DNA from 2 places in the Aeromonas sp. MTB genome. Region 1 is predicted to be linked to the other one. Evidence: predicted binding sites of a transcription regulator. Region 1 holds the regulator's gene; the other holds the start of a gene.
What was found. The regulator LexA, encoded in region 1, represses DNA repair genes until DNA is damaged. The targets are predictions, from matches to a motif close to ANCTGTNTNNNNANACAGNT.
Positions count from the first base shown of each region.

Region 2: a site for LexA is predicted at 1,938-1,957, ahead of ruvA (Holliday junction branch migration protein RuvA). Genes of this name have one in related genera too.

Region 1 covers NZ_CP147026.1:4,417,240-4,422,427, reverse strand. The annotation lists gene ubiA (4-hydroxybenzoate octaprenyltransferase) at 1-336, shown strand, start outside; gene plsB (glycerol-3-phosphate 1-O-acyltransferase PlsB) at 406-2,829, opposite strand; gene lexA (transcriptional repressor LexA) at 3,034-3,657, shown strand; gene WBR25_RS20255 (hypothetical protein) at 4,141-4,356, shown strand; gene WBR25_RS20250 (SCO family protein) at 4,567-5,188, shown strand, end outside.
Region 2 covers NZ_CP147026.1:658,837-664,024, forward strand. The annotation lists gene WBR25_RS03125 (methyl-accepting chemotaxis protein) at 1-1,751, opposite strand, end outside; gene ruvA (Holliday junction branch migration protein RuvA) at 2,012-2,626, shown strand; gene ruvB (Holliday junction branch migration DNA helicase RuvB) at 2,635-3,645, shown strand; gene WBR25_RS03140 (cytochrome ubiquinol oxidase subunit I) at 4,581-5,188, shown strand, end outside.

The sequences.
Region 1 (5,188 bases):
ACCGTGGCTTACGACACCCAGTACGCCATGGTGGATCGGGATGACGACCTCAAGATTGGCCTCAAATCCAGCGCCATCCTGTTTGGTCGTTACGACAAGCGGATCATTGGCGTACTGCAACTCTCGACTCTGCTGCTGTTGCTGGCGGTCGGGCAGCTGATGACGCTGGGGGGCTGGTATTACTGGGGATTGCTGGGGGCGGCGGTGCTGTTTGTCTATCAGCAGCGGCTCATTCGCGAGCGGCAGCGGGAAGCCTGCTTCCAGGCGTTTCTCAACAACAACTATGTGGGGGCGCTGGTGTTTGCCGGTCTGGTGCTCGATTACCTGCTGGCGTGACATGTTCCCGCGCAGACTCCGATAAAAAAGAAGGCCGCATCATGCGGCCTTCTTTGTTTGCGTTGCAGATCAGAGCTGATTGCCTGCCTGAATGGTACGGCGGATCTTGTTGCTCAGCAGCGGCACTATGTTGTCGGCCAGCGCCTGGAAGCGGCCGAGATCCGGCTTGCACTCGGGAGAGAGGTAGCCCTCTTTGCGCAAGGTGTGGATCAGGGTGCTGAACAGCTTCTGGTCGAAGAACTCGGGGGCGTTGATGCCGTGCAGGGTGCCGAGGCGCTCTGCCATCATCAGGCCGTCCGCCTCCAGCTGCTCCGCCTCGATATGGGGTTGGGCCAGCACCCGGGTCAGCACGATGGCGTAGCGTTGCAGGGTCTCCTGAATGCTCTCCGCCAGCAGCAGCAGGCGCATCTGGTTGGCCGGATTGACCCAGTAGCCGTCATCGCGGGTCTCGATCAGTTGCTGGGTCTGCAGCGCGTCGAGCAGGCTGTCGACCAGCGCCGGCAGCTCCTCCTCTTCATAACGCAGGAACAGCTCGGTCTTGAGCAGCGGATAGATGTCGATGCAACGGGCCATGATCTCGCTGCGGGAGATCCCTTCGCACCGTTCGATCAATGCCGCCACCAGAGAGGGCATGGCGAACAGGTGGAGGATGTTGTTGCGGTAGTAGGTCAGCAGGATCGCCTGATAGCGGTCGAGACTGATGATCTGCCCCAGTTTGTCCTCGCTCACCTCGAACTTGTTGAGCTCCATCGCCTGATCCAGCAGGGTCTTGGCATCCTCATCCGGAATGGTGCTCTGCGGACTGTAGGGCACCGCTTTGAGCAGATCCAGATAGGTGTTGAGCTGGGCCTGCAACTCGTCGCGGGTCAGGGCGTGGCGCTCGGCGGCCAGCAGCGCCAGCGCACTCAGGGTCAGGCCGTTGACCGCGGCAGCGCCGTTGATGCGGGTCATCAGCAGTTCGGCCAGATTGTTGACGGTGCCCGCCATCCACTCCGGACGCTCCTCTTCCCCGATGTGCTTTTTCCAGTCGGGGATATGTTCGCTCAGGTAGCTGTTGAGGGTCAGCGGTTCGCCGAAGTTGACGAAGCCACGGCCGTAGTTGCGCAGCTTGCGCAGAATGCCGAGCACCTGCAGGAAGCTCTCTTTCTCCTTGCGACTCCCCTTGAGCTCGTTGTGGTAGGTGTTCACCTCCATCACGTGCTCGTAACCCAGATAGACCGGCACCAGAGTGACCGGCCTGTCCAGCCCGCGCATCATCGCCTGCAGGGTCATCGCCAGCATGCCGGTCTTGGGCGGTAGCAGACGGCCGGTACGGGAGCGCCCCCCCTCGGTGAAGAACTCTACCGAGTAACCCTTGGCAAACAGCAGGTTGAGGTATTCCCGGAATACCGTGCTGTAGAGCGGGTTGCCCTTGAAGGTGCGGCGAATGAAGAAGGCGCCGCCGTGGCGGAAGATGGGGCCCGCCGGCCAGAAGTTGAGGTTGATGCCTGCCGCGATATGGGGCGGCACCATCCCCTGGTGGTAGATGACGTAGGAGAGCAGCAGGTAGTCCATGTGGCTGCGGTGGCAGGGGACATAGACGATCTCGTGCCCTTCCTGCGCCAGCTGGCGCACCTTCTCGGCGCCATTGACCGACAAACCGCGGTAGAGTTTGTTCCACAGCCAGCCGAGGAAGCTCTCGCCCAGGCGGATCAGCCGGTAGGAGAAGTTGGAGGCGATCTCGTCCATGTAGCCATGGGCACGCTTTTGCGCCTTCTCGAGGCTGATCCCCTCGCGCTGGGCCTCCTCTTCAATCGCCTGCTGGATCACCGCGGAGTCGAGCAACTGCTTGAACAGCAGGTTGCGGTTCGGCAGTTTCGGGCCGGTGGCAGCCAGCTGCTGGCGGCTGAAGTGGGTACGGGCCACTCGTGCCAGCTTGTGGGCGATGGCCTCGTCAGTGCCGTGCTTGTCGGCCATGTAGCGCAGGGAGAGCGGCGGCGAGAAGCGCACCAGATTTTCGCGACCCTTGAGGATCACGATGAGTGCCTTCTTCAGCCGGTTCGGCGCCAGGCTACTGATGATGTTGAGGCCGGAGGCTTCTTCCCCTTCCCGACCCGGAGCGCGGCCCCAGAACAGGGTGACGGGCACTACCTGGATATCCAGCTCGGGATCCTGCTTGTGCAGATCCAGCAGCTGGTGGAACTCCTGCAGGAAGGGGAGCGGTTTGCTGCGTTTGCCAAACAGGGGAGGCGGACGATCCAGACAGACATAGCGCGGCAGCAGCTGGCCGTTCAGTTCCAGCGGCGTGAAGGGGCCGGGCAGACCGAGATCCTCGCAGCACTGCTGCAGGGTCATCAGGTCGGTGATCGAACTGGTTTTCAGGGCATAGACGATGGGTCTGGCCGGATCCAGATTGAGTTCTGTGATGGGATTTTCCGGCAGGCTCTTGTGATTGACCAAGCCGCTGACCGGCCATTGCAAGATGGCTCTGGAAATCTTCTGTCCTAGGGACATGTGCGTCTGCTCTCCAAAAAAATGCGGCGTGAGCATAGCAAATCGACAGCCCCTTGTCGCCGAGAGGTACGATGAGTCAGCTGCGCAGGATCAAAACAGCAGTAAATGAGGGGTTGGTCGCGACAAATGTCAGCTGCGCCTTGCCTTGGCCACTGCACTGTATATACTGCCAGTGTGCTGTATAAAAAGACAGGTGCCAATTCTATGAAACCCCTTACCCCCCGCCAGGCCGAAGTGCTGGAGCTGATCAAGGTGAATATGAGCGAGACCGGTATGCCGCCGACTCGTGCCGAGATCGCCCAGAAGCTTGGTTTCAAGTCGGCCAATGCGGCCGAAGAACATCTGAAGGCCCTGGCCAAAAAAGGGGTCATCGAGATCATGCCGGGCACGTCCCGCGGCATTCGCCTGTTGCTCGAAGAGGAAGAGGTGCTGGAAGAGAGCGGCTTGCCGCTCATCGGCAAGGTTGCCGCCGGTGAACCTATCTTGGCTCAGGAGCATATCGAGAGCCACTATCAGGTTGATCCCGCCCTGTTCCATCCGCGCGCAGATTTTCTGCTGCGGGTGCAGGGGATGAGCATGAAGAACATCGGCATTCTGGATGGCGATCTGCTGGCGGTGCACAAGACCCAGGAGGTGCGCAACGGTCAGGTAGTGGTCGCCCGTCTCGATGAGGATGTCACCGTCAAGCGCTTCCAGCGCAAGGGCAGTCAGGTATGGCTGCTGCCAGAGAATGAAGAGCTCTCCCCCATCGAGGTGGATCTCTCTTGCCAGCAGCTCACCATCGAAGGACTGGCTGTCGGGGTGATCCGCAACGCTGACTGGATGTAATCATCCCCGCCAACTGCGTTTGCCACACGGCCTCCTTCGGGAGGCCGTGCTGTTTCTGGCGCACTTTCCCTGTCATATCAAACAGATCATCGGCGGCGGCATTTTTGTCCTGCGCGACCGGCTACCAATCATCCATTTCAGATATATGCTCAGATCAGTGCCCTGTCGCCGAGACAGGCCTTGGCGCCTCCCTCTGACCATCGCAATGCGCCGGGACGGGAGGGCCGGTAACAACGAGAATCGGGCAGTACACCTTCACGGGATATGAGGGGGAGTGGGGAGATCCCGAGCCTTGTCGGGCAAAGGGGACCACTCGTAATGGTTGCAGATAGTCGTGACGGGCCTGTTCCCAGTTCAGGCCGACGAAGCAACATGACCTGTCGGTCAAGGAGGACTGGTATGGCATCAAGATCGCCATGGGATTCAGAGGCTGGGGCTGCGCCAGCGGAATCGTCAATCACCCGTTTCGTCAAAGGTAGCCGGATGACCTGGTTTTACGGTCTCTGGCTGCACCATCGTGGGTCGCGCTGGACGCTCTGGCTGGGATGCCCGAAAGAGAAGGTGGTGCGTCTGGTGCTGCTGTTCAAACGGGGTCACGGTGACCGCCAGGGGGAAGAGGGCTGGCTGGCACCCGTGATTCCCATCGGCGTGCGGGCCATCGGCAAGATGTTGCAGCAGGGGCGTAACGCTCGCCCCTGAGCAGAAGAGACAAACAAATCCATCCATAACCGGCACCCAAGGGGGCCGGTTTTTTTATGGCCGCAACTGGCGATTAATTATGCCAAATGGTCGACTCCTGACAGGGCGTTGCACAAGGTTGAACCACCTTGGCGGCTCGCTGGGGTACAATGCCTCCCTCTTGTCCGGTCACTGCTGGCCATCTGCCTCGAACTGAAAGGGTCTCTTGTTATGATGAAGCTCCGCTATCCCCTGCTCTTTCTGCTGTTGACAGCCTGCCTGATCCTGGTGTTCTACGCCACGCAGCCAGAGCAACCGGAACAGGCTGACTACTATCCGGCGGGGCGGGACATCAATGATTTCGCTTTTACCGATGCGGACAACCAGCCGTTTACCCCTGCCAACCTGAAGGGGCACTGGACCTTCCTGTTTGTCGGCTACACCTTCTGCCCTGATATCTGCCCCACCACGCTGGCAGATATGCGTTCCGTCTATGACCAGCTGAAGAAGATGGCGCCCGACAGCCAGGTGGTGTTTATCTCGGCGGATCCCCAGCGTGACGATATTCCACGCCTCAAGACCTATACCGCCTTCTTCAATCCCGAATTCAAGGCGGCCACTGCCCCCCACGACAAGCTGTTCCCGTTCGTGCGCAATTTGGGGCTCATCTACTCCATCGCCAATCAGGGGGAGAAGGATTACCTGATCGATCACTCCGCCTCCATCGTGCTCATCAATCCCAAGGGCAAGCTGCAGGCGGTATTCCGCCCGCAGGTGGCGCCGGGTCAGGTGCCCCGGGTGCAGATGGCTACCATGCTCTCTGACTTCGCCCGCATTCTGAAGCTGACAGGCC
Region 2 (5,188 bases), 850 kb from region 1:
ATGCCGGACTCTACCGTCTTGAGGTTGCGCTGCATCATCAGGTAGGCGGTCTCGGTCTGCTGCTGGATGCTGCTGATCACCTGGCTAATTTCGGCGCTCGATGTTGCGGTGCGATTGGCCAGGGTGCGCACCTCGTCTGCGACCACCGCAAAGCCACGCCCCATCTCCCCCGCGCGGGCCGCTTCGATGGCTGCATTGAGGGCCAGAAGGTTGGTCTGTTCCGAGATGCCGCTGATGGTGGAGATGATCTGGCCAATCTGACCCGCCTGCTCCTTGAGGGAGTTGATGGCGATGGCACACTCGCTCACCTCTTGTACCACCCGTTGCATGCCCGCGCTGGCGGAGGCGACATACTGGCTGCTCTCGGTGGTCAGCTGGCGCACCTCATTGGCATTGTGGGCCGCCATGCTGCAGTTGTCCGAGATACCGGTGGCGACTTGCACCATCTGTTCACTGTCGTGGTGCAGGGCCAGTGCATGTTCGGCGGTTTGGCGGCTGCTTTGGCTGATTGCCTCCACCCGGTTGACCGAGGTGTGAACGTGTTCGCTGATGTGTTGGTTGTTGTCCATGGTGGAGCTGATCATCTTCTGCAATTTCTCGATGAAACGATCCACGCTGTTGGCCAGCGAGCCTATCTCGTCATCCCGTTGCAGGTTGATGCGGGCGTTGAGATCTCCCTCGCCGGCGGCGATATCCTGCATTCGTTTGTCTACTTGCAGCAGCGGGGTCACCAGCTTGCGGGTCAGCCAGAAGCCGCAGAGGGTGACCATGATCAGGCTCAGCAACAGGCCACCCAGCAGCAGGGTTCGGGTCTGGCTGATGATGCCATTGAGCTGGGCCACCTGATCCTCTACGGTGGCATCGCCGCTCTCCTCGATGGCAACCAGCTGTTGTCGCAGCTCATCGGCACTGACCTCATAGACGGACTGCTGGGTCTGATAGCTGCCGAGCGCATCGACCCACTGTCCCATCAGTTGCTGATGCCGGGCCAACAGGGCGCGATACTCTGCCGACAGTGTCTTGCCGGCAAATTCGCCGGTTCCCTCGATATCGAACAGCCCGGTGCCGAGCATGCTGTCGACCGCTTCGTGGTAGAAATCGGTCGCCTCTTTCAGCTCGGCCTTGATCGCCTCTGTGACTCCTTGTCTGCGCATCTTTTCCAGTGCATAGAGCTGGCGCAAAAAGCCGATGTTGGACTCCATCCCCCCGTCGGCCGCTTCCCAACGGGTGGAGAGGCCGCTGTTCCAGCTGATGGTCTGGTCGGGGGATTGGGTCAGCGCCTCGACCGCGCCATCGCCGATCACCTCCAGCTGGGTCGAGAGGCGGGCCATCAGATCGGCGTTATGATGCAGTGCCTGATCTACCTCTGTATACGCGTGATAGAGCTCCAGCAGCTTCTCTTGTTGCTGTTGATAGTCCTGCTTGTGCTGTTCCATGGTGGCAAGGGCTGCACCATCAATGAGCTGCCCCTGGCTGACCCGTGCCAGCGCATCATCGGTCGCCGCCTTGGCAGCATCGAGTTCGGCGCGATTGAGCGGGGTTCCGTTTTGCATCTTCTGAATCTGTAGCTGTTGGTTGCCCAGCTCTATGGAGCCCTCCATGGCACCGTCGGCGGTCTGCCAGGCGGCGCCCAGTACGTAGGAGAGCAGATTGGCTAGCCGCTGGCTGCCATACCAGCCAACGACCCCCATGCCCAGCGTACAGCCGAGCAATATGGCAAGACCCAGATTGGAGGTGGTAACAATTTTCATGTGATGGCCTTCCTTGGTATCGACATTGGCACCAGTTTCGGTTCCGAACGGGTTTAGTGTAGTGGTTTATCCCCCGCTCGGGGGCCGGTGCGGCGCTGAAATATCCCGTGCACTGGCTGCACCCGATCAAGCATGGTGGAAAATTGGATAAAAAGCCTCTCTGACCACAAGGGTGTTGCTGCCCTATGCTGGATACTTATCCAGTTATTCTTTATGCTATGAGCCAATTTACGAATAGTTGTATTGGTGAGGAGAGAGCCGTGATTGGTCGCTTGAGAGGCATTGTCATTGAAAAGCAGCCCCCCGAGGTCCTGCTGGAAGTGGGCGGGGTTGGCTATGAGGTGCAGATGCCGATGAGCTGCTTCTATGATTTGCCGGAGATCGGCAAGGAAGCGACCATCCATACTCACTTCGTGGTGCGGGAAGATGCCCAACTGCTCTATGGTTTCAACCACAAACAGGAGCGGGCGCTGTTCCGCGAGCTGATCAAGACCAACGGAGTCGGCCCCAAGCTGGCGTTGGCTATTCTCTCCGGCATGACTGCTACCCAATTCGTGCTGAGTGTCGAACGTGAAGAGATAAGCTCTTTGGTCAAACTGCCGGGAGTCGGCAAGAAGACCGCCGAGCGGCTGGTGGTGGAGATGAAGGATCGCCTCAAAGGCTGGGTCAGTCACGACCTCTTCTCCCCGGCCATGGTCACCTTGCCAGCCAGTGAGTCCGAATTGCGGGCACCGGATGTGACCGAGGAGGCGGCCAGTGCGCTGGTGGCCCTAGGTTACAAACCGCAGCAGGCGAGTCAGATTGTCAGCAAGATCGCCAAAGAGGGGATGTCGGTGGAAGATATCATCCGTGAATCCCTGCGTAGCCTGGTATGAGGTAGTTGATGATTGAAGCAGACCGCCTCATTTCGGCCAGTGCCGCCCGTGAGGATGACATTATTGACCGGGCTATCCGCCCCAAGAAGCTGGCTGACTACACCGGTCAGGATACCGTCTGCGAACAGATGGAGATCTTTATCGAAGCGGCCCGTCAGCGGGGTGAAGCGCTCGATCACCTGTTGATCTTCGGCCCGCCGGGCTTGGGCAAGACCACCCTTGCCAACATCGTCGCCAACGAGATGGGGGTCAATATCAAGACCACCTCCGGCCCGGTGCTGGAGAAAGCGGGGGATCTGGCCGCGCTGCTCACCAACCTCGAACCGAACGATGTGCTGTTCATCGACGAGATCCATCGCCTCAGCCCGGTGGTGGAGGAGGTGCTCTATCCAGCGATGGAGGATTACCAGCTCGACATCATGATCGGGGAGGGACCCGCAGCTCGCTCCATCAAGCTGGATCTGCCTCCCTTCACCCTGATTGGCGCCACTACTCGGGCCGGTTCACTCACCAGCCCGCTGCGGGATCGCTTCGGTATCGTCCAGCGGCTGGAGTTCTACAACGTCAAGGACCTGACCGATATCGTCTCCCGCAGTGCCCGTTGTCTGGGGCTAGACATGACGGAAGATGGTGCCATTGAGGTCGCCCGTCGCTCTCGCGGCACGCCACGGATTGCTAACCGTTTGTTAAGGCGGGTGCGCGACTTTGCCCAGGTGAAATCCGATGGCCGGATCGACGGCCCCATTGCTGCTCGCGCCATGGACATGCTTGATGTCGATAACGAAGGTTTTGACTTCATGGACCGCAAGTTATTGTTGGCTGTGATAGACAAGTTTATGGGGGGCCCGGTGGGTCTCGATAATCTGGCCGCTGCGATCGGGGAAGAGAAAGATACTATCGAAGATGTGTTGGAGCCTTATCTGATCCAGCAAGGGTATCTGCAACGTACACCCAGAGGACGGATTGCGACCACACGAGCCTACGCTCATTTCGGTCTTCAGAGACCAGATGAGAAGTAAAAACAGTCGTTTGAACATGAAACCGCCGTCAAAGGCGGTTTTTTATTATCCGGGCAAAAAAAAAGCCCACGGCGGATGCGGTGGGCAAAGACAATTCAGGATGGATGTTCACAGACAGTGAGTGCGTCTGGACACAGACCGGAAAATAAACAGGTGAGCCGTCGCGAGCTCTCAGAGTCGGTTCAGTTGATAGAGCTGAACAAAGGAAAGCTTGTAGTAACGGATGGTTTTAGCAACAAACTTTTTCATCTTCGATTCCAATAGACAGGTTCAAATTGATCGTCGAATACGTACCGTGAACCCGGATTAACCGGCCTGTATCCAAGGGTATGCCCTCACTGCGAGGCGCATTGTAGGAGTTCGAATCGACCCCGGCAAACAAGAAAAATTGCACTCTTCAAATTAGTTTATCTAATGTCTTTGTTGATGAAATTGGTTCGCATGAGTATGCATTCTTTGCAATTTTAAATTGAGTTTTCGAATCAGATTGCCTGACTCGGATAACATGAAAAAAGGCGCGTCATTCACGCTTTTCAAATTAAACCGAGCGGCGGGATGTTAAATTCTTAAATTGATTTAAATCAATGTTTTACGCTTTGTCGTGTTTTGTGATCTGGCTCGCGTCAATAATCGTGAAATAGATTAAAAATGCCTTTCAAAGCCATGTATGGCGGGTCCTTTTACATTGATTTCAATCAAATAAAGGTGATATAAAAACCCGGTCATCATGGGCGAGAATAAATTTAGGCTGATTGTTTTGGAATTGTTAAACATTAGCTTTATTTGTGTTCTCGTATTGCCTTGTTGTTAATGCCAGTGGTTACTGAACGCGTTTTGTTGTGACACGTCCCAATAAGGCTCATTCGCTAACCTCCAACGGAAGCTTTGTGCTTAAAACTTAAAATAGCCGTGCCAATAATCGGTGAGGAAACATCATGATTGCTGAGCATGTGGTAGACCTATCGCGGTTCCAGTTCGCTGCGACGGCCCTTTATCACTTTTTGTTTGTACCCCTGACGCTGGGAATGGCCTTTCTCCTGGCGATCATGGAATCCGTCTATGTGATGACCAACAACACCATCTACCGGGACATGACCAAATTCTGGGGTAAGTTGTTTGGTATCAACTTTGCCTTGGGGGTCACCACAGGTCTGGCCATGGAGTTCCAGTTCGGGACGAACTGGGCTTACTACTCCCATTATGTCGGCGATATCTTCGGGGCCCCGCTGGCTATCGAAGGGCTGATGGCCTTCTTTTTGGAGTCCACCTTCGTCGGTATGTTCTTCTTTGGTTGGGATCGTCTGAGCAAGCATCAGCATCTGGCTGCCACCTGGTTGATGGCGCTGGGTACCAACCTTTCAGCCCTCTGGATCCTGGTCGCCAACGGCTGGATGCAGAACCCGGTCGGTGCAGAGTTCAACTTCGAATCCATGCGGATGGAGATGATGAGCTTCGCTGACGTGGTGCTCAACCCGGTTGCTCAGGTCAAGTTCGTCCACACTGTGGCGGCTGGCTATACCTGTGGCGCCATGTTTGTGCTGGG